Regions from separate parts of the Vagococcus jeotgali genome, predicted to be linked through region 1. Evidence: predicted binding sites of a transcription regulator. Region 1 holds the regulator's gene; each other region holds the start of a gene.
What was found. Region 1 encodes NrdR, which represses ribonucleotide reductase genes. Its sites were predicted from a motif close to ACACNATATATNGTGT; they were not measured.
Positions count from the first base shown of each region.

Region 2: a site for NrdR is predicted at 3,445-3,460, ahead of nrdD (anaerobic ribonucleoside-triphosphate reductase). Genes of this name have one in related genera too.
Region 3: a site for NrdR is predicted at 6,047-6,062, ahead of nrdH (glutaredoxin-like protein NrdH). Genes of this name have one in related genera too.

Region 1 covers NZ_CP142146.1:1,010,169-1,020,647, reverse strand. Annotated here, with positions in the region: gene VSF34_RS05285 (hypothetical protein) at 1-149, opposite strand, end outside; gene VSF34_RS05280 (IS30 family transposase) at 153-1,112, opposite strand; gene VSF34_RS05275 (FtsX-like permease family protein) at 1,206-1,967, opposite strand; gene VSF34_RS05270 (ABC transporter ATP-binding protein) at 1,970-2,728, opposite strand; gene VSF34_RS05265 (sensor histidine kinase) at 2,840-3,643, opposite strand; gene VSF34_RS05260 (response regulator transcription factor) at 3,834-4,526, opposite strand; gene nrdR (transcriptional regulator NrdR) at 4,673-5,131, shown strand; gene VSF34_RS05250 (replication initiation and membrane attachment family protein) at 5,148-6,539, shown strand; gene dnaI (primosomal protein DnaI) at 6,539-7,474, shown strand; gene VSF34_RS05240 (ISNCY family transposase) at 7,619-9,004, opposite strand; gene VSF34_RS05235 (YceD family protein) at 9,179-9,739, shown strand; gene rpmF (50S ribosomal protein L32) at 9,796-9,975, shown strand; gene VSF34_RS05225 (ISNCY family transposase) at 10,193-10,479, opposite strand, start outside.
Region 2 covers NZ_CP142146.1:349,384-359,862, reverse strand. Annotated here, with positions in the region: gene VSF34_RS01905 (PTS sugar transporter subunit IIA) at 1-218, opposite strand, end outside; gene nrdG (anaerobic ribonucleoside-triphosphate reductase activating protein) at 483-1,061, opposite strand; gene nrdD (anaerobic ribonucleoside-triphosphate reductase) at 1,142-3,334, opposite strand; partial or broken gene VSF34_RS01890 (IS256 family transposase) at 3,942-5,110, shown strand; gene rplT (50S ribosomal protein L20) at 5,403-5,762, opposite strand; gene rpmI (50S ribosomal protein L35) at 5,833-6,033, opposite strand; gene infC (translation initiation factor IF-3) at 6,059-6,580, opposite strand; ribosomal protein L20 leader region at 6,606-6,743, opposite strand; partial or broken gene VSF34_RS01870 (ISNCY family transposase) at 6,902-8,287, shown strand; gene VSF34_RS01865 (ABC transporter ATP-binding protein) at 8,483-10,249, opposite strand; gene VSF34_RS01860 (MarR family winged helix-turn-helix transcriptional regulator) at 10,250-10,479, opposite strand, start outside.
Region 3 covers NZ_CP142146.1:372,647-383,125, forward strand. Annotated here, with positions in the region: gene trpS (tryptophan--tRNA ligase) at 1-117, opposite strand, end outside; gene spxA (transcriptional regulator SpxA) at 443-841, shown strand; gene VSF34_RS01990 (adaptor protein MecA) at 956-1,654, shown strand; gene VSF34_RS01995 (GtrA family protein) at 1,709-2,227, shown strand; gene nrdF (class 1b ribonucleoside-diphosphate reductase subunit beta) at 2,237-3,202, opposite strand; gene nrdE (class 1b ribonucleoside-diphosphate reductase subunit alpha) at 3,218-5,380, opposite strand; gene nrdI (class Ib ribonucleoside-diphosphate reductase assembly flavoprotein NrdI) at 5,358-5,738, opposite strand; gene nrdH (glutaredoxin-like protein NrdH) at 5,741-5,974, opposite strand; gene VSF34_RS02020 (hypothetical protein) at 6,463-6,819, shown strand; gene VSF34_RS02025 (hypothetical protein) at 6,809-7,036, shown strand; gene VSF34_RS02030 (hypothetical protein) at 7,132-7,437, shown strand; gene yycF (response regulator YycF) at 7,956-8,660, shown strand; gene walK (cell wall metabolism sensor histidine kinase WalK) at 8,671-10,479, shown strand, end outside.

The DNA of each region.
Region 1 (10,479 bases):
GTTATAATAACCATCGTGCTTAATATACTAATACTTGCTAGACCTGCAGCATTTTGTTTCATGCGATACATCATACTTGAAACGGAAATAAAGTGATTTGGTTGATAATAAAATCGTTTGTTTTTCTTTAACAATTTTAAAATTTTCATTTGTCAAATTAAGCTAGACAAAATGTCATTGTCTACATAGCTCAAAAATACTTCTAATGGTGTTTTATAGTTTAATGATTTTCTAGGAATATTATTTCTTTTGGATGCAACAGATTGAATGAAAGATTCATCAACTTCGTTGAAATCCATTTTCTTAGGCAATCCATCCTTACGCAATAGTCCATTAGAATTTTCATTTAAACCTCGTTGTGAAGGTGTACCAGGGTCAGCAAAGTAGATATCAATATCATTTAAGTTACTGATAGATTTCCAGTTAGAAAATTCTTTGCCACAATCAAATGTGATAGATTTAAACAAGTGATTAGGGCATTTTTTTAACCATTCATTTAAGCTATTCTCAATATCTATAGCGTGTCTCCCTGTTGGCTTTAAGGTAATAATAACTTTTGATAACCTTTCAACTAATGTAATAACAGCACTTTTATGATTTTTCCCAACAATAGTGTCACCTTCTAGGTGACCAAATTCACTTTGAAACTCGTTATGCTCAGCGTCTCTCTGATGAATGGTTCGTTTAAATGCTTGTTTACCTCGTTTTTCTTTATGCCCATTAGGTTTTCTTTTACCTTTCATTGGTAAAGTTGTGGAATCAAAAGATTCACGCGAGAACAATCTATAAAGTGTCCGAACAGAACAAGAAATAGAAATCTCAGCACGACCGATAATCACGTCAGGAGTCCATCCTTGAGCCACTTTGTTTTGAATATATTTTGTTTCATTATCAGGTAAAGAAATAGGACGCCTTCCACATTTCTTTTTATTTTTTTTGTATCTTTGATAGTAATCTAGAATAGATAATCCCTCATTTAAAGCGTTGTAAACATTATAAATAGTTTGTCTTGATCTTTTTAAAGTATCAGCAACATGTTTAACTTTTTTAGCTTGGTGATAATAAGATTCTATTAAAACAAGCTCGTCTGTAGTAAGATGTATATAGGTCATTTGTGATCACTCTCCTTGTTTTCTTTCGTCGGAAATACAATTTGGACAATTTGAGTGTATCACAAATGATTTTTTTATTTGTCTAGCTTAATTTTACAATCGGCGAATTAAAATACTTGTTGTAGAAAATAAAGCATATGTTGCTATAATGACTAAAATGACAGCAATAAAAAATTTAACAAAAGCTTCTAGAGGTGACTGGATACTCACAGAGATATAGTAAGCTGTTCCTAACATAATTAAACCGACTATACCAATGAACCAATTCCCTTTTGGTTCCTTTTCACCTTGTTGTGTGCCTTTTAATAATTCGACTGGATTCATCCGGCGTATTTGCCAGCTGTTCCATAAGAATAAGAGAACAAAAATAAGAAGGAAATAGCTCATAATTAACACATAACTATCTAGATTAACAGAAAATGTGAAGTTTACCCCTAAACTGGCCATATTTTTTAAAATCAGAAAACATAATCTAGAAAAAATAGTGCCTATTAATAGTCCAACTATCATTGTTATGATGTAAGCAATTAGTATCTCGAAAAAAAGAACATAGCGAATCTCTTTTTTTCCTAAACCTAATACATTGTACAATCCAAGCTCTTTTTTTCTTTGTTTGAGTAAGAAACTGTTGGTATATATAGAAAAAATAAAAGAAAAAATAAGAATGATGATACTGCCCAAGTCAAATAATTCTTTTGCAGAACTAGCTCCAGGTAAATCACTCATCCCTTTATTATTTAACAAAATTTGCATGATAGTATTCATCACCACCAAAAAAATCATTGATAGTAAGAAGGGAAAGTAAATGGACCGGTTGACTTTTAAATTATTTTTAGCTAATTTTAAATAAAACATGGCTATCCCTCCTTTTGTAGTAGTACAGTCATTGATTCCGAGATAGTCATTAAAAACTCTTCTTGTGTTCTCTCACCACGATAAACTTGATGAAATACTTTACCATCTTTTATAAAAAGCACACGACTAGAATGACTAGCAGCCACAGCACTATGAGTGACCATTAAAATCGTTTGACCTTCCTCATTTAAGTGGTGAAATAAATCGAGTAATTCACTGCTTGTTTTTGAGTCTAGAGCACCTGTAGGCTCATCTGCTAGTAATAGGTCAGGATTAGTGATAATGGCTCTAGCTGATGCTACACGCTGTTTTTGACCACCTGATAATTCATAAGGATAATTATTTAATAATGTATCTAATCCTATTTTTGGTGCTAACTTGTCAAGGCGTTTTTCCATATCCTTGACCGGAGTTTTAGCTAGGACTAAAGGTAGTAAAATATTATCCTTAACAGAAAAATTATCTAGTAAATTAAAATCTTGAAACACAAACCCTAGGTGTTGACGTCTAAATAGAGCAGCATCTTTTTCTGAAATTTTACTGGTGTTTTCTCCGTTAAGTAGAATTTCTCCAGAAGTAGGAGTGTCTAAAGTAGCTAAAAGATTTAGTAACGTGCTTTTTCCAGATCCTGATTCCCCCATAATAGAAACATACTCACCAGATTCTACTGTAAAACTAATATGTTTTAATGCCTCAACACTTTTTCCTCCCAACCGGGTATGGTATGTTTTTTTTATATTGTCAACTTGTAATAATGTCATAAATATCTCCTCCAAGCTTATTGGTACTTTTAGTATAGAGTCTTGTTTAATATTTGGGTACTTACAATAAAATAACCAATCTTACAAATTTGTAAGGTTGGTTATTTTTATTTATTCAACATTAAAATGACGTTGTTCAAACTCCAAAGAAAAACTTGAACCCACATCTAGTGTAGAGGTCACTTTAATAGTAATACCTAAAGACTTGGCTATTTCTTGACTCATATGAAGGCCCAGTCCTGTTGATTTTTTATCCATACGTCCATTAAAACCCGTATATCCTTTTTCAAAAATTCTTGGTACATCTTGTGGTAATAGACCAATTCCAGTGTCTTTGATAGACAATACGCCTCCTTGATTAGAAATAGTAATACGGCCTTTTGGAGTATATTTTATAGCATTGAATAAAAGTTGATCAATAATGAACGTTAACCACTTTTTATCAGTAATGATCTTTTGATCTTCAATTTTTAAGGATAAACTTAAATTTTCTTGACTAAAAAAGGTAGCATATTTTTTGATAGCATCAAAAACGATTTGCTTTAAAGAATATTTGGCAAAAACTAAATCTTGTTCAATAGCTGCTGTTTTTAAATAGTGAAGCATCATGTTAAGATATTCGTCAATTTTAAATAATTCTTTTTTCATAAGAGAGGTATCGATTTTCTCCATTTGACACATTAAATCAAGTGAGGAAACGGGTGTTTTAATTTGGTGAGTCCACATACCGTAATACTCCATTAAGTCATTATATTGTTGTTGGTTTTTTGCTTGCATCGCTTCTTTATCTAGTAACTGGCTTAGTAAAATGGCTTGATAGAGTTTCTCGCTTAAAGAGCTTGCACTTGGTAAATCATCCATCTGAGAAGATTCAATGATTATCTGATGAGACTTAATATATAGAAGTTTCTTCATTTTTTTATTGTAGGCTATAAAGGAGACGATCATAAATACAAGATAGATGACTAAACTAAATAAAAAACCATCTATAAACAATTCTATTGCTAAATTATGCAAAATAATAGTTAGCATAAATATAAAAAGGCAAAGTAAATAAGTGACTATAGCTAAGGATTTATCTCTTAAAAATGAAAAGAAAATATCTTTAAATGTCATTAGGTGTCACCATTATATACCCTTCTCCCTTAATCGTTTGAATCGCTCTTTCTAAACCAATCGTTTCTAGTTTCTTTCTCAACCGATTTATATTAACAGATAATGTATTCGAATCAATAAAATACTCACTTTGCCAAAGTTTTTCAATGATTGTTTCTCTTTTTGTAATTTTGCCTAAGTTTTCATAAAGACATTGAAGAACCTTACTTTCGTTTGGTGTTAAATCTAAAACGGTTGTACTATAAACAATTCGGTTGTCTTGAAAATGTAAGAGATAATCACCGTAATAAAAATCGCTTTGTTGTTGACCAAAAACATAACTTCGTCTAAGTAAAGCCTTAATTTTTGCTACTAACACAGGTAAATCAAATGGCTTACTAATAAAATCATCTGCTCCAGTGTTCATAGCTGTGATAACATTCATATTATCGCTGGCTGATGATAAAAAAATAATCGGTACTTCAGATACTTTACGAATTTCTTGGCACCAATAAAACCCGTTGTAATGTGGCAAAGAAATATCTAGGAGTATTAAATTAGGTGCTAATTCTTGATAGGCCTCTAATATTTTAGAAAAATCACTGGGAACATGACAAGTAAACCCCCATTGGGATAGGTATTCACTAAGTAAAGTAGCTATTGTAGGATCATCTTCTACAATCATAATTTTTTCTTGTATCATGTGCTTTCTCTCCTTCAGAGTGTTTGGTTTATTATAAAGTAAGTTGCCTTTAAATTCAAAAGATGTTAGGTGAAGATTACTGTACCAATAGGCATTATACGTGTTATAATACAGCTATGAAAAGTTTCAAGAAGAGGTGAGCAACCATGCAATGTCCAAGGTGCCAATATAATGGCTCAAGAGTTGTCGATAGTCGACCTACTGATGATGGTAGATCTATCAGACGAAGAAGAGAATGTGAAGAATGTGGGTTTAGGTTTACAACGTTTGAACGTGTTGAAGTTACACCCCTTTTAGTTATAAAGAAAAATGGTGCTAGGGAGGAGTTTAACCGAGAAAAAGTATTACGAGGTTTAATTCGCTCAGCGGAAAAACGCCCTGTTTCTATGGAACAAATGGAGCAGGTAGTTGACCAAGTTGAACATAGAATTAGAAGTCGAGGAGAAAATGAAGTCTCAACTAATCTAATTGGTGAATACGTTATGGAAGATTTAGTTGGCTTAGATGAGATTGCCTATATTAGATTTGCTAGTGTGTATCGTCAATTTAAAGACATGAGTGTTTTCTTAAAAGAATTACAAGAAATTATTGATAAAGAAAAATAAAAAGGAGAGTAAATAAGTGGTAGAATCATTTAAAAGTATGCAACCTAAGGACACGTTTGAGCTGAAACATTCTGGTCTTTTAAGTCAAGAAGATAACCGTGTTCTAAATCTTTTGTACCAGCCAATCATAGGATCAAAAGCATACACTTTGTTTTTAAATCTATTAATGAATCACCATGAATTTGCTAAAACTAATAATCATTTTGCCTTAATGGACTTAATGAATGAAGGTGGTCCAAGTCTTTATGAGTCTAGAATCAGATTAGAGGCGATTGGTTTGTTGAAGACTTATGTTAGAAAAATTGATACGGGGTATCATTATATATATATTATTCAACCCGTTTTACCGGCACATGCTTTTTTATCTGATGATGTTTTGAGCATCTTATTATTAGATAGGGTAGGAGAAGCTAGATTTAACCGCTTAGTAGACAAGTTCTCTATTGATCATGGTCACCTTAATGATTTTACTGATATTTCAAAGAATTATGTCGATGTCTTTCATATTAGATCAGAGGCTTTCGTAACAGAAGAACCTCTTTTAAATCACGTGAAAGATCAAGTCGAAATTCCTGAGGCAAATGTTCCCCAGATTGATAATGTCGCTTTTGACTGGGAGTTTTTTATGGATAATCTTTCAGCGTATCATTTAAATCAGGCTTTCTTAAAAGATAATTTAAAAGAAATCGTTCTGATGTATCACTCGTTGTACGGGATTGATGAATTAGAGATGTCCAATTTAGTAAAACGCCATATTGATCATGTGACAGATCAAATAGATATTAAATCATTTAAACAACAAGTTTATTCTCAGTATCATCAGGCTAACCGTACTAAACATAATAAGCCAAAAGCTACATTAGAGCAAGTGAGCCAACATCAAGTAAAGAACTATGAAAAACAATTGAGAAGTCAAGGGCTATCTCAAAATGAAATCACACTTATTATCACTTGTGAACAAAACCCTCCGCTTGTTTTTTTAAAAGCATTAAAAGAACAAAAAGGGGGATTTGTTGCTGGTAATGAAAGATGGGCGATTGAAAATTTGAAAAAAAATTCAAATTTATCAAATTCTGTTATCAATGTGTTGATTCATTATCTACTAGTTGTCTTAAAGCATGATTCTATTAATCAAAATTTATTGAATACTGTAGCTAATAATTGGGCACAAAATAAAGTAACAACAGCAGTAGAAGCTCTAGCACAAGCAAAAGCATTTAAAGAAGAGAAACAAAAACCAAAACAAAACCAATCATATAAAAAGTCATATCAAACACCAGTTAGAAAAGAAACCTTGCCAGATTGGGCAAAAGAAGAGGGGCGCCGTAAAGAAACACCTCTATCTAAAGAAGAACAAGCTAAGATTGACGAGCAGTTAAGACTACTAAATGAAGGAGGTGGATTATGATGCATCACATTAATAAGCATCTAACTGGAACCATCAACAATCAAAATATTAATGAGCGTTTAGCAAGACTTATGGAAGAGGTGGAACAAGATAAAGATGTTCAACATTTTCTTAAAGAACACGAAGATAAGCTAAGCGAGGAAGATATTTTAAGAAGCTCATCTAAATTGTATGAATTTGTTAAAGAAAAAGAGAAATTTTTATCTAACGATGAATCTATGCTAGCACCAGGCTACGAGCCAAAATTATTTTTAAATCATCGCTATATTGATGTGACTTATGTTCCTACAGAACAACTAGTCAAAGAACAGGAAGAAAACATCATAAAAAGACGTGTACATGCAGTATCTATGCCAAAAGATATTAGAGATGCCACACTAAGTGATTTTGAAGTCACTAATGAAAGAAAAGAAGCCTTTAGTGATGCGATTCAATTTATCAATCAATATGACACCTCACCTAATGTCTTTCATCAAGGTTTATATTTATATGGGACCTTTGGTGTTGGTAAAACTTATTTATTAGGAGCCATTGCAAACACTCTGGCAACAAGAGCTCACAAGACAACTCTTATCCATTTCCCAACTTTCTGTGTGGAGATGAAGCAGTCGATTAAAACAGATACTGTCCAATCAAAATTAAATACAATTAAAAAAGCACCTATTTTAATGATTGATGATATTGGAGCAGACTCCATGAGTAGTTGGATTAGAGATGATATCTTGGGTGTTATTCTACAATATAGGATGCAAGAGGAGTTACCAACATTTTTTTCTTCCAATTTATCCATGGAACAATTAGAAAACGAACACTTACGCTTTTCGCAAAAAGGAGAAGATGAGCCTCTAAAAGCGATGCGAATTATGGAGAGAATTAGATTTTTATCTAAGCAGGTCACCATGATTGGTGATAATCGTAGGTTATATCAAGATTAAAGTGGTTTGAGCTCTTTATTTATAAAAACAGATGTCAATCGAACATAAAAATGTCCCAAAATGAGGGCTCACATTAGCGCAATCTTTACTGCGTAAAACTTGCACTAATGTGACCATTATTGGTAAAATAAGGTACTTTTTGTTTCAGGCTGTTTTTTCAGCCTCATATTCTTCGATAGTACGGTCAATACTTTGAAGATACCTTTTGAAAGACTCAAGTTTCCACGGATGTGACTGTGGTGGAATGTACTTGCGTCTTTCTTTTTTTATATCTGAAGAAACCCCATCAAACTCTTTTGAATAGGTCTCGTGGGTTTTTAATCGTCTAGTAGGATAAATTTTTTCTGCTATATTAACATAAATCTCCCCGTTAAAAGCTTTTATAATTAATGCTTTTGTTTTTCTTGTAAAATATTTGTCGCTACTACCTTCCATTGGAAGATAAAATTTATTTTGATACTTAATATGATGGCCATTATCGACTATACGATGAGAGACAGTAGCTAGTAATAAATTAATTTCAGCTGTTGTAGGAGAAGTTTCATAAACACTTTCTGCAGTTTTGTGACCAAATTGTCGATTAAACTTTCGAATCCATACAGATAGAAATTGATTAGCCTCCTCTATAGAATGTATATTTGCTATCTCAAGATCAACAGGCAATCTTGATTGCACTGTCCCATTTAAACGTTCTACACGACCTTTCGCTTGAGGAATAGAGGATGTTTTTATGTCAATACCTAATTGATGACAAGCAAACCCAAACTGCGTGAACGTATCTTCTTCTACAGCTTTTGTTGATTTTCTGTTGTACTCAAAGACGGTTCGTTTATCTGTTAGAAAAGTGGCAGGAATCCCTTGTTTTGTCAGAATTTGATGAAGAACATGGTAATAACCATTGAGCGTTTCCTGTTGGTCAAAATAAGCGCCAACAATATTACCTGATGCGTCGTCAATAGCTAAATGAAGATGAGTTATTTGATTTCCAAACCAATTATATGAACTAGCATCTAATTGAATTAATTCTCCTTTGTATTTTTTTCTAGGTCGACTAGGATGGGTCTTTTCAGGGAGTTCTAGGTAGTCTTCAGCTCTTGGAACCAATAGGTTCTCTGATTGTTTGGTTTGTTGACCTTCTTGCTTTATTAATTGTTTGAGTCTTCTTTTTGTCTTTTTTTGAGCCTTTGGTGAAAGTATTTTTGCTTTGTACAGGATGCTTCTAATTGTAGTATCTGTATAACAGATATGATGGTCGTTTTTCAGTATTTCAGTAAAATGCCTAATATTTGGTTTAATACTAAACGATTGATAACTAGTGATTATTTGTTGTTTTACTTTTTCAGGCACAGAGTGCTTATTTTTTCTCCCTCGATTTTTATGGACAAATGCTGATTTACCATTTTCCCTGTATGATTTCACTAAACGGTTAATTTGTCGTATAGATAAATTAAGTTCAACACTAGCTCTCTTTTTTTGTTTTTTATTTTCAGCGACAGCTTTAATAACTTGATACTTTTTGGTTTCATTCATTGTTAGATTTATCCTTTTCATAAAGTTATTTTATCATTTTGGGACATTTTGTCTTTCGACCTACTTAGGACATTATCACTTTCGAATGATATTTGAGCTCTTTATTTATAAAAACAGATTGACAAAGGAAAAACGTACTAGTATAATTACTTTTGTTGCTTAAGGAGTGATAGAATGAAATGGGCTTTATCAGAATTAAATAAATTTAGAGACGGTCAATTAGACTTCTCTGAAACTATTGATTTATCGGACTCTTTAAAAATAAGAGACCATTCCATATTAAATGTGGAGCCAATTACAGTCGATGGATTTTTGCAAGTAAATCGTGAAGGTTACTTAGCGCATTACGTAGCAAAAACAGTCATTACCATGCCATCTTCAAGATCGTTGGAGCCAGTGGAAATTCCAATGGCATTATCTGTTGATGAAGAATACATGACTCAAAGACAGTATGATGCGATTACTGATTTATCAGAAGATGAAAAAAACTTAATTATAGTATTAGAAAAAGACTTAATTGATCTTTCAGAATCAATCGAAGACTTTATTCTACTAAACTTACCAATGCAAGTTTTAACTGAAGATGAAAAGCAATCAACTGATTACCCAAAAGGTGACTTTTGGACTGTTGTTTCAGAAGACGAGCTGAAAAAAGAGCGCGAAATCGAAGCAACAACAACTATTGATCCTCGTCTTGCAAAATTATCAGAGTTATTTAACGAAGATGGTGAGTAAGATTGGAATATATGTGACTCTTGTCACGTATCTAAGTGTTAGGGAGGTGTATGTAAATGGCTGTACCAGCAAGAAGAACGTCAAAGGCTAAAAAAGCTAGACGTCGTACTCATTACAAATTATCAGTGCCAGGTTTAAACGCTTGTAGTAACTGTGGTGAAATGAGAAAACCTCATCATGTGTGCCCTTCATGTGGTTTCTATGATGGAAAAGACGTAATGACAAAAGAAGCATAATCAAACATTTTATGAAAATGGGCTCTTTGTCAAATGATGTGGATGAGTAAAATTAAGTGAATTTAGGCAGCAGAAACCGAATGGTTTTTGCTGCTTTTTTGTTTGTGTCAATCGAACATAAAAATGTCCCAAAATGAGGGCTCACATTAGCGCAATCTTTACTGCGTAAAACTTGCACTAATGTGACCATTATTGGTAAAATAAGGTACTTTTTGTTTCAGGCTGTTTTTTCAGCCTCATATTCTTCGATAGTACGGTCAATACTTTGAAGATACCTTTTGAAAGACTCAAGTTTCCACGGATGTGACTGTGGTGGAATGTACTTGCGTCTTTCTTTTTTTATATCTGAAGAAACCCCATCAAACTCTTTTGAATAGGTCTCGTGGGTTTTTAATCGTCTAGTAGGATAAATTTTTTCTGCTATATTAACATAAATCTCCCCGTTAAAAGCTTTTATAATTAATGCTTTTGTTTTTCTTGTAAAATATTTGTCGCTACTACCTT
Region 2 (10,479 bases), 660 kb from region 1:
GGTGTACCACCTAATAAATCAGTAAATACAATTAGCGTTTCCTCACCTTTAGTCAGTTCATCCATGTGATCTATTATCTTATTTTGATAATTTTCTAATGAATCGTCTTCTAAGAATGGAATGGCTTTCATTTTTTCTTGACTACCAGCAATCATCTCTAAAGCATTTAACATACCTATTGAAAATGTACCATGACCTGTAATTATGGCATTAAACATTTTTTCATCTCCTTAATTGTATTGTTACTACCAACTGGTAGTAACCACTTAAATAAAGTGTAAACCCTTTCTATAATATTGTCAACTTTTTTATAAAAATAAAAAAACATATCAACCAAATTCATTGATATGTTTTACTATTATTAGATTTAAAAATCCTTTTCATGCGTATTGAAGTCCCAATTAATATCTTCTATTTAAATAATAGAATTAAGCCTTTCAATGCTAAATTCTATTTTAATCATGTCCCATAAAATACCTTGCTCACCTCTCATACGCTTCCTGATCAATACATTTTTCCCAAATCACAGCACTGCCTTTTCTTAGAGATTTTTTCACATCAATTAAACGCTGATTACTGCTTCCTCTAAACTGCAGGGATAAATCACGCTTTTCAAGTTCAAATCTCCCGTCTACTAACACATCAACTAAAGAAAGCAACTCCAATTTATCCTCTGACTCTTGTAACAATTCCTCAAAAGTATAACCTGTCCACGACCAAATATCTTTAGTATCCCCTAACTCTTCTTTAACACGCTTTACTAATGATAGACAAACACCTGTATTTAAAAAAGGTTCTCCGCCAAGTAAGGTCAACCCTTGGACGTAATCTTGACTCAAATCTTCGATAATCTGATCTTCTAATTCTTTAGTATAAGGCGAGCCGTATTTAAAATTTTGAATGGCTTTATTAAAACAACCCTTGCAAGCAAACAAACAACCACTCACATAAATACTGCATCTGACTCCTTCACCATCAACAAACATAAAAGGTTTATAATCAGCAATATAGCTTTGGCTATACTGACTTGCCAGCCACTCTTTAGGCTTGGGATTTTTCATCTTTCTAATCCTCCTAAAAATAAGAGGGTTGACAACGCGTCACCCCACTTAATTTTGCGAATATTTAATTTATAAGCAAATCACTTCATATGTTTCACACGAGCTGAGATTTCTTTATGGCGACCTTGAACCATTGGACGAGCTTGTGGGTTACCCAAATAACCACATGTTCTTTTCACCACATCACAAGTTTTTGGATCTCTATTGTGACAATTTGGACATTCAAAACCACGTTCAGTCGGATTAAAATCTCCTTCAAACCCACACTCATAACAACGATCAATTGGGGTGTTGGTTCCAAGATAACCTACTTTGTCATAAGAATAATCCCAAACAGCTTCTAGAGCCTTCCTATTTTGTTGCAAAACAGGATATTCACAGTAATGAATAAAACCTCCTGAACAAAACTCTGGGTAATCTTTTTCAAAAGATAACTTCTCAAATGGTGTTGGATTTTTTCTCACATCATAATGAAAACTATTTGTATAATAGTCTTTATCAGTAATATTTTCGACTACACCAAATTTTTCCGTATCAATTCGGCAGAATCGATCTGTTAGACTCTCACTAGGTGTCGAATATACGCTAAAGTGATAATCATACTCATCACTCCAAGAGTCTGTTTGACGTTTTAAATATTTTAAGATATTAATAGTAAACTCTTTCGCTTCTGGGTTGTCTTCCCAGTCTCCTCCGTAAAAGGCTGAGGCCACTTCATAAAGTCCAATGTAACCAAGAGATACTGTTGCTCGTCTATGCTTAAACAGTTCATCGACCGATTGATTTTTTTTCAGTCTTTCACCAAATGCTCCGTACATATAAAGAATCGGTGCATTTTCTGGGATGGCTTCTTTACAGCGATTCACTCTAAACAACAACGCATCTTCAGCAATCTCTAAACGTTCATCTAAAATTGACCAAAATTTCTCCATATCACCACTTGCTTCAAGAGCTATTCTAGGTAAATTAAGTGTCACAACACCTAAGTTCATACGTCCAGCATTTACTTCTTCCCCTTGATCATTTTTCCAACCTTGTAAGAAAGACCTGCACCCCATCGGTACTTTAAAACTACCAGTCAGCTCAACTAGTTTGTCATAGTTTAAAATATCAGGGTACATTCTTTTAGTGGCACACTCTAAGGCTAATTCTTTAATATCATAATTAGGATCACTATCTTTAAGATTGACACCATCTTTAATAGTAAAGATTAATTTTGGGAAAATCGCTGTACGATGTTCTCCCCCCAGCCCTTTAATTCTATTTAGAAAAATCGCACGCTGAATTTCTCGCTCGAACCAATTTGTTCCAAGGCCAAATCCTAATGATGTAAAGGGAGTTTGCCCATTTGATGTGAATAGTGTATTAATCTCATATTCCAGACTTTGCATCGCATCATAAATATCTTTTTGTGTTTTTTCTTTGGCATAAGCATCATGCTTACTCGTATCTTCAATCCACTCTTTAGCATCACTTAGATGCTTGTCATAATTCTTCTTAGCAAATGGCGCTAAAAATTCATCAATTCTATCTGCTGAACATCCTCCGTATTGACTTGAAGCCACATTAGCAATAATTTGAGAAATTTGAGCTGTAGCCGTTTGAATCGATTTAGGTGATTCCACTTCAGCATTTCCAATTTTAAAGCCATTATTTAGCATGCCTTTAAAATCAATTAAGCAGCAATTTGTCATAGGTGAATACGGATGATAGTCTAAATCATGATAATGAATATCCCCTTTTTGATGAGCATTAGATACATGAGCTGGTAATAGTTTTAACCCAACTGATTTACCGACTATCCCGGCTGTTAGATCACGTTGTGTGTTAAATACATTACTATCTTTATTGGCATTTTCATTGACTAGTCTAGAGTCTTTATTAAGAAGCTTATCAATCGTCACGTTGATGTCAGTGGACTGACTTCTAGCAAAATCACGATTTGTTCGGTAGTTAATATACTCCTTGGCTAAATCATATTCTCTATTTTCTAGTAAAGTATGTTCCACAATATTTTGAATTTCATAAATTTTAATGTCTGTTTTAAATCTACTTTTTATCTCATTCACAATTTTAGTAACTAGCATCTCTATTTTTTGTAATGACAATGGGCTTATTTCACCATTAATTTTTGACTCTGCTTTTAGTAGCGCTGAAGTAATTTTCCCCTCTTCAAAACTAACTGTACGTCCATCGCGTTTAATCACCTGAATGGTTTCTGTTAGTTTTTCGTTACTTTTTTCACGTGTATTTAGTCGGTTTATTTCTATCATGCTCACCTAACTCCTTCTTTATTCTCAATACCTATCATATAGTATCCCCTCCTTTTTTTCAACTAGATAAATCTATATATAGTATTATATTTATATAAAAAAACCATTGACAACTATATATAGTTTCTTCTTGTAAATATTTAAAACACAAAAAAAAAGCTTACTCCCCTATCTAGTAAGCTTTTTTATATTATTTTGTGAAATTTTCATCTAATTAAAATCATTTATTTTTTGTACGGTTTCGTCTTTTTGATGCTAATGATTTTTTACCTTTTTTACTTTTTTTAGATTTATTTTGTTTAGCTGATTTTTCATGTAATTTCCGGTTTTTTCTTATGAGGTAAAAAGCAAGCAAGATAAAGGCTAATAGTATCGCAATTAAAGCCACAGTCATCCACGGGAAAGGGGCCGGTTTTTCATCAAGAGCAGCAGTATCATTTAATTCTTTGGCCTAATCTTTTTCAATGGTAAATTTTTTCTTTTCTTCCCACTTATTCTCAGATAGCATAAAATATTTTGTGTAAATAAAAATTTAGGGTAGAAAAAAAGAAAGTCCATTCTGTAAAATTAAAGTTACCACACAGAAATTTTACAGGAAGACTTTCTCATGAATAATTTTACTACAGAAATTATGGAAACACTAATCAATAAAGGTGATTTGGATGATTTGTTTCGCCATCATCTAGAGCTAGCTATTAATTCATTATTAAAAGCTGAACTGACAGCATTTCTTGACTATGAAAAATATGATAGATCTGGAGTTAATTCAGGTAATTCCCGAAATGGGAATGATTCACGTTCATTTAAAACGGAGTATGGAGAACTAAATTTAGTAATCCCTAGAGATAGGAATGGTGAGTTTTCTCAACAAACATTACCTGCTTATAAAAGAACCAATGACTCTTTAGAAACGACTATTATTCAGCTATTTCAAAAAGGAATAACGATGTCTGAAATCTCTGATTTAATTGAAAAGATGTATGGTCATTATTACACGCCACAAACTATTTCAAACATAAGTAAAATTGTATCTGAAGATGTTTTAGCTTTTAAAGAAAGAACTTTAGAGGCTAAATACTCAGTTATTTTTATGGATGCTACTCATATTCCAGTAAAAAGGAAAACCGTAGCAAAAGAAGCTATTTACATAGTAATTGGTATCCGGTTAGATGGAACCAAAGAAGTTCTAGGATTTACTACTACTCCAACTGAATCTGCCTACATTTGGAAAGAGATACTTCAAGACCTAAAAGACCGTGGTTTAGAAGAGGTTTTATTAGTTGTAACTGATGGTTTAAGCAGTATTCACGGATAGCATCCATAGTGTCTATCCAAATGCTCAATTTCAACAATGTTGTGTTCATGTCTCTAGAAATATTGCTCATAAAGTTCGTGTTAAGGATAGAAAAGAAATCTGTGATGATTTTAAAACTGTCTATCAAGCTCTTTCAAAAGAGGAAGCAATTGAACAAGTAACTTTTATGACAGAAAAATGGAAAAAGCAGTATCCACGAGTTGTGAAGTTACTCATGAATCCTGCTATATTAACTTTCTATAACTTCCCGCCATCAATCAGAAGAACTATCTACTCAACTAACTTGATTGAGGGATTCAATAAACAGTTAAAAAATATAAAAAGAGAAAAGAACAATTTCCTAATGAAGAATCTCTGGAGAGATTCCTTGTTTCTCAATTCAATGAATATAACCAAAAGTTTTTAGGTAGAGTCATAAAGGATTTAAGGAAATTCAAGATACATTAGAATCAATGTTTTAACTTAAAATAATGGAATGGATTTTCCATTTACACATAATTCTTGACGCAACCTTTCAAACTACATACATATTTAATTACGTATATATACACTAAAACAAACATAATAGTGAAAAATTAATATAATGAGTGAAAATATAGTTATAAACATAAATGATAGCCAAAAATAATCGTTATACGATGTATAACAAGCACTATATAGGATAAATCAAGCAGAATATATTTTACCTAGTTTAAGTAAATATCATAAAACAATAAAAAACCTCACCATCACTGGTAAGGTTTTTTCATTTCATTATTTAGCTAATTCTGCTTTAGCTGTTTCTGCTAAGCTTGCAAAAGCAGCTGGGTCAGAAATAGCGATGTCAGCTAACATTTTACGATTCATATCAATGTTTGCTAATTTTAATCCATGCATGAATTTAGAGTAGCTTAAACCGTTAATACGAGCTGCTGCGTTAATACGAGCAATCCATAATTTACGGAAGTTACGTTTTGTTTGACGACGATCTCTAAATGCATAAGTATGAGATTTCATCACTTGTTCTTTCGCTGTTCTATATAATCTATGTTTTGAGCCGTAATAGCCTTTAGCTAACTTAAGTACCTTTTTACGACGCTTACGTGATACTTTTCCACCTTTTACACGTGCCATGATAATTCCTCCTTGAGTTGTTCACTTTATAATTCTTTGAAGTTTTTAGTTATTATCAGCAACTAAAAAATTATTTCATACGAGTCAATTGTTGACGGATACGTTTGTAGTCTCCTGCTGAAACCATTGCTGGACGACGTAATTGACGACGTTGTTTTTTAGTTTTCCCGTGGAAACGGTGACTTGTAAACGCATGATGTCTCTTTAATTTTCCGCTACCAGTACGTTTAACACGTTTAGCTAGTCCGCGGTGAGTTTTCATTTTTGGCATGATATTTTCCTCCTCAAATCCTATACTACTTATCTGTTTTTGGTGCTAACATGATAAACATGCTACGACCATCCATTTTCGCTTTCTGTTCCACGTTAGAAATATCTTTCGTTTCTTCAGCTAAGCGTTCCAAGACTTTCTGACCAATTTCTTTATGAGTAATCGCACGACCTTTAAAACGGATTGAAGCTTTCACTTTATCGCCCTTTTCAAGGAATTTACGCGCATTACGCAATTTGGTATTAAAATCATTGATATCAATCGTTGGACTTAGTCGTACTTCTTTAACATTAATGACTTTTTGTTTTTTACGGGCTTCGCGTTCCTTTTTCTGTTGCTCAAAACGGAATTTTCCATAATCCATTACTTTTGCAACTGGGGGCTTAGCTGTTGGAGCCACTACTACTAAATCTAAATTTGCTTTGGCAGCAATATCTAGGGCTTCAGCTTTAGTTTTGACACCTAACTGCTCTCCGTCTGCTGCAATTAAACGTAGTTCTCTTGCACGAATGCCGTCGTTCACCATAATATCTTTTGCTATGGTCATTCACCTCCGAATTTTTTAGAGAAAAACACAGAAAAAAACGAGTTCTTTATTTGAATAAAGACCCCGCACCAACATAATTTTTGATAAAACTATCAAAATTCATCTATCTAGCCCAGTAATATCATATTACTCAGGCGAGAAGCGGGTGCTTCTGCTTCAATTTCTCAACTCCATTAGTATACGAAAGATATGATTGAAAGTCAACATATTTTTCATTATTTATTTCAAAGTATCATTCGAAAGTGATAATGTCCTAAGTAGGTCGAAAGACAAAATGTCCCAAAATGATAAAATAACTTTATGAAAAGGATAAATCTAACAATGAATGAAACCAAAAAGTATCAAGTTATTAAAGCTGTCGCTGAAAATAAAAAACAAAAAAAGAGAGCTAGTGTTGAACTTAATTTATCTATACGACAAATTAACCGTTTAGTGAAATCATACAGGGAAAATGGTAAATCAGCATTTGTCCATAAAAATCGAGGGAGAAAAAATAAGCACTCTGTGCCTGAAAAAGTAAAACAACAAATAATCACTAGTTATCAATCGTTTAGTATTAAACCAAATATTAGGCATTTTACTGAAATACTGAAAAACGACCATCATATCTGTTATACAGATACTACAATTAGAAGCATCCTGTACAAAGCAAAAATACTTTCACCAAAGGCTCAAAAAAAGACAAAAAGAAGACTCAAACAATTAATAAAGCAAGAAGGTCAATAAACCAAACAATCAGAGAACCTATTGGTTCCAAGAGCTGAAGACTACCTAGAACTCCCTGAAAAGACCCATCCTAGTCGACCTAGAAAAAAATACAAAGGAGAATTAATTCAATTAGATGCTAGTTCATATAATTGGTTTGGAAATCAAATAACTCATCTTCATTTAGCTATTGACGACGCATCAGGTAATATTGTTGGCGCTTATTTTGACCAACAGGAAACGCTCAATGGTTATTACCATGTTCTTCATCAAATTCTGACAAAACAAGGGATTCCTGCCACTTTTCTAACAGATAAACGAACCGTCTTTGAGTACAACAGAAAATCAACAAAAGCTGTAGAAGAAGATACGTTCACGCAGTTTGGGTTTGCTTGTCATCAATTAGGTATTGACATAAAAACATCCTCTATTCCTCAAGCGAAAGGTCGTGTAGAACGTTTAAATGGGACAGTGCAATCAAGATTGCCTGTTGATCTTGAGATAGCAAATATACATTCTATAGAGGAGGCTAATCAATTTCTATCTGTATGGATTCGAAAGTTTAATCGACAATTTGGTCACAAAACTGCAGAAAGTGTTTATGAAACTTCTCCTACAACAGCTGAAATTAATTTATTACTAGCTACTGTCTCTCATCGTATAGTCGATAATGGCCATCATATTAAGTATCAAAATAAATTTTATCTTCCAATGGAAGGTAGTAGCGACAAATATTTTACAAGAAAAACAAAAGCATTAATTATAAAAGCTTTTAACGGGGAGATTTATGTTAATATAGCAGAAAAAATTTATCCTACTAGACGATTAAAAACCCACGAGACCTATTCAAAAGAGTTTGATGGGGTTTCTTCAGATATAAAAAAAGAAAGACGCAAGTACATTCCACCACAGTCACATCCGTGGAAACTTGAGTCTTTCAAAAGGTATCTTCAAAGTATTGACCGTACTATCGAAGAATATGAGGCTGAAAAAACAGCCTGAAACAAAAAGTACCTTATTTTACCAATAATGGTCACATTAGTGCAAGTTTTACGCAGTAAAGATTGCGCTAATGTGAGCCCTCATTTTGGGACATTTTTATGTTCGATTGACACATATTTTTCATTATTTATTTCAAAGATAAAAAAACAGGAGATCAAAAGTCTTATTACAAGAGTAGACTTTAGCTCCTGAGATTTAATCTTGATTAAGTTTAAACTGCTCACTAACATACCTTGCGTACGTCTTATGCTCAGCTACTAAATTTTCGTGATTTCCACTACCTGTAATAGTACCTTTTTCAATAAAGTAAATCACATCACTATCTACAATCGTTGATAATCTATGTGCAATCACAAGCGTCGTTCTATTCTCCATTAAATTAGCAAGGGCTTTTTGAACCATCATCTCTGATTCGCTATCAAGACTTGCTGTTGCTTCATCTAACATCAATAACTTTGGATCTCTTAAAAAGGCTCTAGCAATCGCTAATCGTTGACGTTGACCTCCAGAAATTTTCACACCACGTTCACCAACTTCAGTATCTAACTGATTAGGCATCTCTTTTACAAAAACTTTAGCATAAGCCAGTTCCAACACTTGCCATAGTTTCTCATCTGAAAATTCACCTTCTAAACCAAAAATTAAATTATCACGAATAGTCCCTGACATAATAGAGCTATCTTGAGCAACATAGCCGATTTGACTACGGTAATCAAGTAAATTAATGTCTTTAATATTGGTGTTTCCAATCATAATCTCACCACTATCTGGCTCATAAAATCTTTCTATTAAACCAAAGAGAGTTGATTTTCCACCACCACTAGGACCAGCAAAAGCAATTACTTGATTGGGTTTTGCCTCAATAGAAATATTTTTTAGAATAGAATCACTGTCTTCATAAGAAAAATTAACATGATTCATTTTTAGTGTATCACCACTCAAATCGACATTAATACCAGATGTATAATCCTCAGATTCTTCATCTAAAATCCCTTGCACTCTTTCTGTAGAGCCAGATGCTTTAGCTAATTCACTAAATAATGTCGCAATGCTTGGTAAGGCTCCAATTAAATTAAACAAATACATTAAAAAACTTAGTAAAGTACCAATTTCCATTTCTCCCTTAGAAATACGATACATTCCATATGCAAGTAAACCAAAAATCATACTCATCATAATCATCATCATCATTGGTTGCATAATCGCATCAAAAATGGCTTCTTTTTTCCCAACACTAAATAAAGTATTGATTTCTTTTTGAGCTTTTTTTTCTGTTTGTTTTTCAGCATTTGATGTTTTAACTAATCTAATTTCACTAAAAGTCTCACTGGCAACACCATTAAATCCAGCTAAAGAATCTTGTCTTAAACGTCCTACTTTTGAACCAAATTTAAAAATAGGAATCATAATAATCACAACAATTGGTACAACTACCAACATAGCAACACTCATTCTCCAGTCCATACGAAACATCATATAAACTGATCCTATCACTAAAATTAAACTAGATAGAGTCTGAGGAAAAACAGTGGCTAATAAGTGTTTCACTTGTGCAGTATCATTAACTAAGCGACTTGAAGTCTCTCCTGCTTTTACTGTATCATAATAACTAACTTTTAAAGTAAGCAATTTATTCCATAGCATATTTCTTAATTTTTTAATCACATCTTCACCAAAGACACCTAAGATTGTACCTCCAATAGCTGATACTATTGCTGATAAAACAAATAAGATAACTACCTTAATCAATAAAGATTGATTAATCCCAGTTGCAAAGCCATCAACAAGAGTTGCAGCAAGTTTTGGTACATATACTTGTATACCTGATGACACCATAAGTAGTAGCATTCCTATGACTAATAGTAAATATTTAGGTTTTGTTTTTTGGATTAATTGTAAAAAAGCTTTTAGAGAAAAAGATTTCTCACTGCCCTCCACTCTGTAACCTCCACGTTCTTCCATTTACTTGCCCCTTTTCCATCCACCAAATCCTTTAGGACCTCTATTATCACGATCCATATGATGATGTTTTCTCATATCAAAATCTACCCCGTCCATCATTTGCCCTCTTGCTCTACCAAAACGAGAAGACATTTGTTCAAAATGTTGCCATCTCTCATCATTAGAGAAAAAATCACTCATTTCTTTGGTCAACTTCTCATTTGATAAATTATCTATTAACATACTTAAAT
Region 3 (10,479 bases), 640 kb from region 1:
AATACAAAAGAAACACTCATATTCTTCTTGTAGTTGTACAAATTGCTTCATCGCTCCAATATAATTGCCAATTGTTGGAATACCACTTGGTTGAATTCCTGAAAAAATTGTTTTCATATAATAACATATCCCCCACACTTTTTAATAATAAATCCATTATACAAGAAGTAAGAGTGAAAAGGCGAATAAAGTCTCATATTTTAATCAATTATTCTAAAGAGATGAATAAAATAACGAATGTACAAATATGATTTTTTTGTGAATATTGTGAAGAAAATATTTTTTAAAGGTTTGAAACGTATAAAGAAAACAGATTAAAACGCCATTTCTAGACAAAATGGCCTAGAATTTCCAATTATTTTATAGTATACTTAATACATAGTAAAGGTTTTCCAAAAAGTTCGAAGACCTTTAATATAACTTGTGAAAAGGAGTGACATAGATGCTAAAATTATACACTTCACCTAGTTGTACTTCTTGTCGAAAAGCTCGTGCTTGGTTACAGGATAATCAAATAGAATTTGTTGAAAGAAACATTTTTTCTGAACCGTTAACACAAGATGAGCTAAAAGAAATTTTAAGAATGACTGAAGATGGAACAGAAGAGATTATCTCAACTCGTTCTAAGGTTTTCCAAAAATTAGATATTGATTTAGATGAGTTATCACTTCCTGAATTATTAGATCTAGTCCAAGAAAATCCAGGTCTTCTAAGACGACCAATTATGATTGATGATAAAAGACTTCAAGTTGGATTCAACGAAGATGAGATTCGTCGTTTCTTACCAAGAGAAGTACGCGCAATTGAGTTAAAACAAGCTCAATTAATGGCTGGAATCTAAAATAAAATTTTCTCGGCATACTTAACTTTAGTATGTCGATTTTTGTTATATTGAGTTGATTTTCTTTACTTTTTACTAATTTAGGCTACAATGAAGGTAGAATATAATGGAGAAATGGGGTGTAGCGAAATGGAAATGGAGAGAATAAATGAAAATACCATTCGTGTATCAATTGCTAATGAGGATTTAGAAGAACGTGGTATTAGGGTATTAGATTTATTGGGAAATCAAAAAGAAATTGAAAATTTCTTTTATAGTATTTTAGAAGAGGTAGATATTGATAATCAATTTCAAGAAAATGACTCTATAACGTTCCAGGTGCTACCCAATTATGATGGGCTAGAGTTGTTTATTAGTAAAAGTAACATCATTAATCCACCAACTGATATGAATTCATATATGGAAAACCAAGTTGATGAATTTACTGATTTTCTAAAAAATCATATTGTCTCTCAAGAAGAAGATCAAGATATCTCAGTTGAAGTGTTAGATGAGAATGACATATATGCAGATGAGTCTGTATCAAAAGATATGGTTTTTAGAGCTAATGATTTTGAAGATTTAATCGAGTTATCAAATGTTATAAATATGTCTCATGCTACGACTAATCTTTATCAGTACCAGTCAGCCTATTTTTTAGTTGTTACATTTTATTTAGAGGATATATCAAAATCACAAGTTAAAAATGACATCTCAAAATTGTATGAGTTTTTGATGAAAACTCCAGTTACTAAAGATATTTTAGAAGAGTATGGCCAGTCAATTATAGAGGATAATGCACTAAATCTATTATCTTTCTACTTTAAACCATAAAAAAGAATGTGCTTGCACATTCTTTTTTAGAGTGAAGATTAAAGAGGTGAATGAATGAAAAAATATAATGAATTTATACTGTATAGTGTTTTTGGAACGACAGCCACCTTTCTTTACTTTTTTGCACGATTTACATCGAAAAATTGGACGAGTAGTGTCTTAGTTTCTGTGATGATTGCTCAAGCAGTAGCTATTCTTTTTTCATTTTTTACTAATAAATTTATCGTGTTTAAAAATAAAGATTTAGGATTTGTAAAATCTTTACAACAGTTTGGCGAATTTTTAGCTGCTAGACTAGCCGTTATTTTACTTGATTTAGGTATTGCCTATTTTTTTGTTGAAAAATATCATAGAACGATGATTCAAGCGATGCATCTTCAAAAGATTAATTATGCTAATCACTCAATCTTTACAGGAGTCATGATTTCTTATATCGGTAATGCTTATTTACTAAATGAATTTATCTTTACGGTAATTTCTCAAGTATTAGCAACTATTATTAATTATGTTGTATCTAAGAGAATAGTATTTAACGTTAAAAAAAACTATGAGGCCACATTAAGTGCTTCATAGTTTTTTTCTTTACATTCCGATTAAATAATCGTCTTCCTTCATAGCTTCAACTGATCCAAGTAGGTAACCATTACCTACTTGAGAGAAGAAGTCATGGTTACTTGTTCCTGTTGATAATCCGTTCATCACAATTGGATTAACATCATTTGCCGTATCAGGAAATAGGGGATCCATACCTAAGTTCATTAAGGCTTTATTGGCATTATAGCGTAAGAAAGTTTTCACTTCCTCAGTCCACCCTAATTTATCATATAAAAGATCAGTATATAATTCCTCGTTTTCATATAATTCAAATAACAAATCATACATCCAAGCTTTTATTTCTTCTTGTTCAGCCTCAGGAAGCTCATTGTATCCCAATTGGAATTTATAACCAATATAAGTACCATGAACTGACTCATCGCGAATAATCAGTTTGATGATTTCAGCAACGTTTGCTAGTTTGTTGTTACCCAAATAGTAAAGGGGAGCATAGAATCCTGAATAGAAAAGGAAAGTCTCGGCATAGACACTAGCCACTTTCTTTTGTAATGCAGAACCATTTAGATAAATTTCATTAATAATTTTAGCTTTTTTTTGTAAATAAGGATTTGTATTTGTCCATTCAAAAATCTCTTCAATTTCAGCTTTGGTGTTTAATGTACTAAAAATCGATGAATAACTTTTAGCATGAACACTTTCCATAAATTGAATATTGTTTAGAACAGCCTCTTCGTGAGGTGTTCTAATATCTTTTCTAAGTGCTTCAATCCCATTTTCTGACTGGATAGTATCAAGAAGCGTTAAGCCACCAAATACTAAACCAATATTCTCTTTTTGATCATCTGAAAAACCACGCCAGTCATCTAAGTCATTAGACAAAGGGATACGCGTATCTAACCAAAATTGTTCTGTTAATTTTTCCCAAGTAGATTTATCAATAATATCTTCAACTTCGTTCCAATTAATCGCTTGATAATAACTATTTTCTTGTATCACTGTAGGTCCTCCTTAAATAACACAACTCTCACATTGATTACTGCCAATCTCTTCATCATCATCAGTAAATGTTCTGATATAATAAATAGATTTGATTCCTTGATGGAAGGCATAGTGGCGCAAAATATTTAAATCACGAGTCGTTTGTTTATTTGTATCAGTTTTCCACTCATATAAGCCCTCAGGAATGTCAGAGCGCATAAATAAAGTTAAACTCATACCTTGATCGATATGTTTTTGAGCTGTTGCGTAAACATCAATGACTTTTCGCATATCCATATCATAAGCAGATGTGTAATAAGGCATCGTCTCATTTGAAAGATATGGTGCTGGATAATAAATTTTCCCAATTTTTTTCTCTTGACGCTCTTCAATCAAGCGAGTAATAGGATGAATACTAGCACTTGTATCATTAATATAAGAAATTGAACCATTTGGAGCGACTGCTAAACGGTTTTGATGATATAAGCCATGTTCTTTAACAGAAGCTTGTAAATCTTTCCAATCTTTATCTGTTGGAATAAAAATCCCTTCAAATAATGATTTTACTTTGTCAGATTTTGGCTCAATTACGTCATTAATATACGTATCAAAGTAAGAACCATTAGCATAATCAGATTTTTCAAAATTATCGAAAGTTTCACCGCGTTCTTTTGCGATGTTATTGCTCTCAACTAAAGTCCAGTAGTTAAGTAACATAAAGTAAATATCCGTAAATTCAATAGATTCTTTCGAACCATACGCCATTTGATTCTTAGCAAAATAAGTATGCAGTCCCATAGCACCTAAGCCGATTGTGTGATTTAGACGGTTTCCATTTTGAATAGATGGCACGACTTCAATATCAGAAGCATCTGTAATAAACGTTAGTGCACGAGTCATAGTACGTACTGATTTTCCAAAATCAGGTCCATCCATTAAGTTTACAATATTTGTTGAACCAAGGTTACAAGAAATGTCTGTCCCAAGAACTTCATACTCTTGACGATCATTAATAACTGATGGTTTTTGAATTTGTAAAATCTCAGAACACAAGTTACTCATAACAATTTTCCCATCAACAGGGTTAGCACGGTTTGCTGTGTCGATATTAATAATATACGGATAACCTGACTCTTGTTGTAGTTTACTGATTTCATTTTCTAAGTAGCGAGCATTAATTTTTTGTTTACGGATATTAGGGTTAGCGACTAAATTGTCATATTCCTCACTAATATCAATGTATGAAAACGGCACGCCGTATTCTTTTTCAACGCTATATGGGCTAAATAAGTACATGTCTTCATTTTTGCGAGCTAATTCATAGAACTTGTCTGGAATAGTCAAGCCAAGTGATAAAGTTTTAACACGAATTTTTTCATCAGCATTTTCTTTTTTCGTTGATAAGAACATTTCGATATCAGGATGGAAAACATTTAAGTAAACCACACCAGCTCCTTGGCGTTGGCCTAGTTGATTACTGTAGCTAAAGCTATCTTCAAATAACTTCATAACAGGGACCACACCACTAGCTGCACCTTCAAACCCTTTAATTGGAGCTCCTGCTTCACGTAGGTTAGATAAATTGATCCCAACTCCGCCACCAATTCGTGATAACTGGAGAGCGCTATTAATGGATCTACCGATACTATTCATATCATCAGTTACTTGAACTAAGAAACAAGATACTAATTCACCACGGCGTTTTCTTCCTGCGTTTAAAAAGGAGGGTGTAGCAGGCTGATAACGTTGGTGAATCATTTCGTTAGCTAATTGCATAGCTAATTTTTCATCACCATTAGCAAAATATAGCGCGTTAAATGCTACACGGTCTTCGTAACTTTCTAAATATTGATTACCATCATTTGTTTTTAAGGCATATTGTGAATAAAATTTATAAGCAGCCATAAATGATTTAAATGTAAAGTCTTGTTCATCTAAGTAGTTATATAAAGACTCGATAAATGCTAGGGAGTACAGATTTAAAAACTCTTCTTCCATATAATCATGTTCAACTAAATAAGCTAGTTTTTCTTCTATAGAAGGAAAAGTTTTCGTAAAAGGAATTACGTTTTCTTTGAAAAAAGCATCTAGGGCTTCTTTATCTTTAAACAATGGGATTTGATCATCCACTGGGCGGTTGATTTCATTATTTAACTCAAAATAAGTGACATCAGTCAATTCTTTTAGACTCAAAATCATTCACTACTTTCTTAAAATTTTTAACGTCTTCGTCTGTTCCACTAAATTCAAATGAAAAGACAAGGGGTACGTCATAGTCCCTTGAGATATCTTTGGCTGTAAAAATAAAAAGGTCACCGAAGTTGAGATTACCACCACCGGCGACTCCTTTCAAGTAATTGGCATTATCTTTGAACTCAATAAAATCGTTCACTACTTCTGTGACTTCTTGGTCATAAGTAGGAACGATTAATAAGTAGTCTTCATCCATTTCATAAAAAGGGTTGGTTGTATCAATTTCATAAGTAGCTAAATCTAATTTGTTAATAAAACGTCTGGTTTGTCCTGTTAAAGAAAAATAGACTAGTTTCATAATTAGACCGCCAAAGCACGAAGTTTATCAGGTCTAAATCCTACAATTGTAACTTGTGCATCTTGAGTAGTAATAACAGGAACACTTTGAAATCCTTGTTCTTTTAATGTATCTATATATTGTGGGTCAGTATCTAGGTTGATTTCTGTAAAAGAAACATTTTTTTCGGTTAAAAACTTTTTAGTCATAACGCATTGTGGGCAATTATTTTTTGTATATAACGTGATTGGTGTCATGTGACAACCCCCTTAAATTGTTTTCTTGATATCTATTAGTATAGCTTGAAAATAAAAAAAGTCAAACGAAAAACACAAGATATTGTGTCCTTGTTTGGCTGTAAGTACTATTGATAGTATGTTAGAGAAGTGATTCTTTTTTTTTATACTAGTTAAGAGTATATTTTTTGTGAGCAAGCTAAAAATCAAACTGATGCCCATATTATTTTTATCAAACTTCAGACTGAAGTTAGTCAGCTAGATGGACTTACGTAAGTTAACACACAAGATATAGTATAGGCATGTGTTTAACAAAAGTAAATAGGTAAAGTCATAAAATTAACTTGAAAAATTAAAAATTTCATTAAATAGAATATAAATGATATATTTTTTTAATAAAACATTGTATGCTTAACCCATATTTTTTTAAGGTTAAAAAAACACTCGTTCTTTAATGTAACTTAAGTTTTTTAATAATCCGTAAAATGAACAAAAGAAAGAAGGTTATTATGAAAGGAAAAGTAATGGATACAGATCAAAAGATATTTGAAGAAAACTATTTAAACGTTGTAGGGCATATTGATGATTTTGAAGAGACATTATGGTTTAAACGATTATCTGAAAAGGAAAAAACCAATGCACGACCAACTATTATTTTGTTTAGCGAATATATGTTTGATTACCATTTTCAAACAATAGTTGAGTGGGATTCCACTAACCTCAAAGACGTTATATTAAATAGATTTCCGTATGAGGTAATAACCAGTATAGATTATTTTAATCAAGTTCCCCCTATTATGATACATTTTTTTGATTATTTATATTTATCAGAAAAACTATACTCAAGGGTTGTATTTGTCACATAGTATAAATCAGTTGACTGGTGAATTAGTGAGAGAAGTATTAAACCAACAAGAAGATACTTTTGTTAGTAATTTGTTAAGTCTAGGTGAAGAGATGAGTTTGGATTTAAGTCTATTACCAGATACGGAGAAATTATTTCATTTTGTAGAGGAGTTTGAATATATTAGTCAATGTCATTTTAGGATAACGCAACCTAGCTCTATTATTATCTCTTCATGAGGTCACAGATTTTAAATGGCTAGTTGATTAAGATATATGATTTTAAAAAAAAATGATTTAATGGTACAATGAGGTTATGAAAGGGGGTATTTATGATGAAAAAAACAATGAAATATGCATTAGGAACGGCAGCTATTTTAGGTACAGTTGCAGTGATTAAGATAACTAAAAAAGGTGTCGAGAAAACGACAGAGTCAATTAATAAGTTAAAATTCAAATTGTTAGTTCGTGACAAATTAAATGATAACCCAGGTCTTTTAGATTTAGCAGATGATTTAGCAGATGATGAAATTCGTGTATTAATTGATGTCTTAGAGCGTTTAGATGACAACAAACATGAAGAACATTTTGGTGCAGCAGTTAAGTCAAAAATCGCATCGGCAATTGCAGGTAAACAATAATGAGTGTGAGTAAACAAAAGAGGATGACCACAATAATGGGCATCCTCTTATTTTAATGTTTGAATTTATGAGGGGTACATTAAATGTGTTATTTGGAATAAAAAAGCGTAAAAAAAGCTTAATAGATATATTTTATTAATCTATCAATCTTATTGTTATTCCTTAAGGTTGGTTATGACTAGGCTTTGTAAGGGAAGGGGAAACCTAGTCACAACTCAAAAATTAGCCGAATAAATTAAATAAATTAATTTATGCACCTAGTTTAATGCAAAATTATTAATCTAACAATCAAAAAAATCTAATTTCATAGACTAATAGCAAAAAAAGATACATAGAGACTGGTAAAACAGTATTTCATTTTTTTCGTATAGATATGCAATTTTTGGGGAATTAGTTGTTATTTTATTTTTTTTAAGCGTAATCATTTTAGAATAATAGCTGTTTGATTTTTTAAGTCATAAAAATGATGTATAATGAAGTGAGTGTGTTTTTGACACAAAGATTAAGGGGGTTTTGAAATGAAAAAGATATTAGTGGTGGATGATGAAAAGCCAATTTCAGATATTGTCAAATTTAATTTAACAAAAGAAGGATATGAAGTGTTTACAGCCTTTGATGGTGAAGAGGCAATTGAGAAGGTAGAAGAGGTGGAACCAGATTTAATTTTACTGGATCTAATGCTTCCTAAAAAAGATGGTTTAGAGGTTTGTCGTGAGGTACGAAAAAATCATGATACACCGATTATTATGGTAACAGCTAAAGATTCAGAAATTGATAAGGTCTTAGGTTTAGAACTAGGAGCAGATGACTATGTGACCAAACCATTTTCAAATCGTGAATTAGTGGCTCGTGTGAAAGCAAATTTACGTCGTCATGATAATAGGGTTTCCAAGGAAGAAGAGGAAGAAACAGGGGATTTAACGATTGGTTCATTAACAATTCATCCGGATGCTTATGTGGTATCTAAAAAGGGTGAAACCATTGAATTAACACATCGTGAATTTGAATTATTATATTATTTAGCAAAACATATAGGACAAGTGATGACTAGAGAGCATTTACTACAAACTGTTTGGGGATATGATTATTTTGGTGATGTCAGAACGGTAGATGTCACTGTGAGACGTTTAAGAGAGAAGATTGAAGATAATCCAAGTCACCCAAACTGGTTAATCACTAGACGTGGTGTTGGTTATTATTTAAGAAACTCAGATCAAGATTAGAGGACAATAGATGAAAGAAAAAAGAATTAGGTTTTTCTTCTCTGTTCACTTCAAGATTGCTTTAGTTTTTGTGCTTCTTTTAATGATTTCAGTGGAGATTATTGGAGCGATTTTTATTAGGGAATTAGAGGCTTCTACTATTCACACGTTTGAATCAAATATGACAACACAAGTAGAAACTTTAGCGACGAATTTAGGTTCAGAGATGAGTCAGCGAAATGATGAGCCAAAGGAGCAAAATACTAAACAAATACTATCAGAGTTTTCAAAAAGTGATGTCTTAGAAGCAAGACTTGTAGATGATAAGGGAATTGTGATTGCAACAAGTGACCCTAATTTACAAGGAGATATTGGAAAGAAAAATGACTATGAATTATTTAATGCCTTTAGTCAAAAAAAAGAAGAGCGAAAAGATCAGCAGACAGGTAAGCGGGTATTTGTTAATATTGAGCAAATATACTCCCCTACTGGTGATGCTGTTATTGGTTTTTTATATGTAAAAAGTGATATTGAAAGCAAGTATCAACAAGTTAGTGACATTACCTTGATCTTTTTCTATGCCTCTATGATTGCCTTAGTATTTAGTGTCATTATTGCTCTTCTTGTAGCAAGAACTATTACTAAACCAATTGGTGAGATGAAGCAACAAGCTGAGCGTGTTGCTAATGGTGATTACTCTGGTCATGTTGAGGTCTATGGGAAAGATGAGCTAGGTCAACTTGGTGAAACGTTTAATGAAGTATCTTTTAGAATTGAAGAAGCTCAAGAAACAATGGAGGCAGAAAGAAGACGGTTAGATAGTGTCTTAACCCATATGACAGATGGAGTCATTGGAACAGATAGACTGGGTAATATTATTTTAATTAATGATATGGCAACAAACGTCTTACGTACATCTACTCAAGATGTGATGAATCGCTCTATTTTAGAGGTCTTACGCTTAGATGAAAATTATACATTTAGAATGCTTTTAGAAGAGCAGAATGAGTTACTACTTGATTTTAGTGAACAGTTTGGTGAAGCTATGTTGATCCGTGCTGAGTTTTCTATGATCCGCCGGGAGTCTGGGTTTATTAGTGGGCTTGTGTGTGTGCTTCATGATGTGACAGAAAAAGAAAAAGATGAAGAAGAGCGTAGGCAATTTGTATCTAATGTTTCCCATGAATTACGCACACCATTAACAAGTATGAGAAGTTACATTGAAGCACTCATTGACGGGGCATGGCAAGACCCTGATGTGGCACCAATGTTCTTAAGAGTAACTCAGGAAGAAACTAACCGGATGATTCGTATGATTAATGATTTACTTCAACTCTCACGAATGGATGCCAATAAAATTACATTAAACACAGAACTAGTGAATTTAAATGAGTTATTTAATTATGTGTTAGACCGTTTTGATATGTTACTTAAAGATAGTGACAAACAACATAAAATCAAACGTGAATTTACAAAACGGGCTATATGGGTAGACATTGATACTGATAGAATGATTCAAGTGCTAGATAATATTTTAAATAATGCTATGAAATATTCACCAGCTGGAGGTAATATTACGTGTCGCTTACTTGAAACACATAAAAATGTGGTTCTTAGCATCTCGGATGAGGGGTTGGGGATTCCTAAACAGCAATTAGGAAAAGTATTTGACCGTTTTTATCGTGTGGATAAAGCCAGATCTAGAGAAATGGGAGGATCAGGTTTAGGTTTAGCTATTTCAAAAGAAGCTATTAAGGCCCATGGTGGTAATATTTGGGTAGAAAGTGAAGAAGGTAAAGGGTCAACATTCTTTATTTCACTTCCTTATGAGCCTTATGAG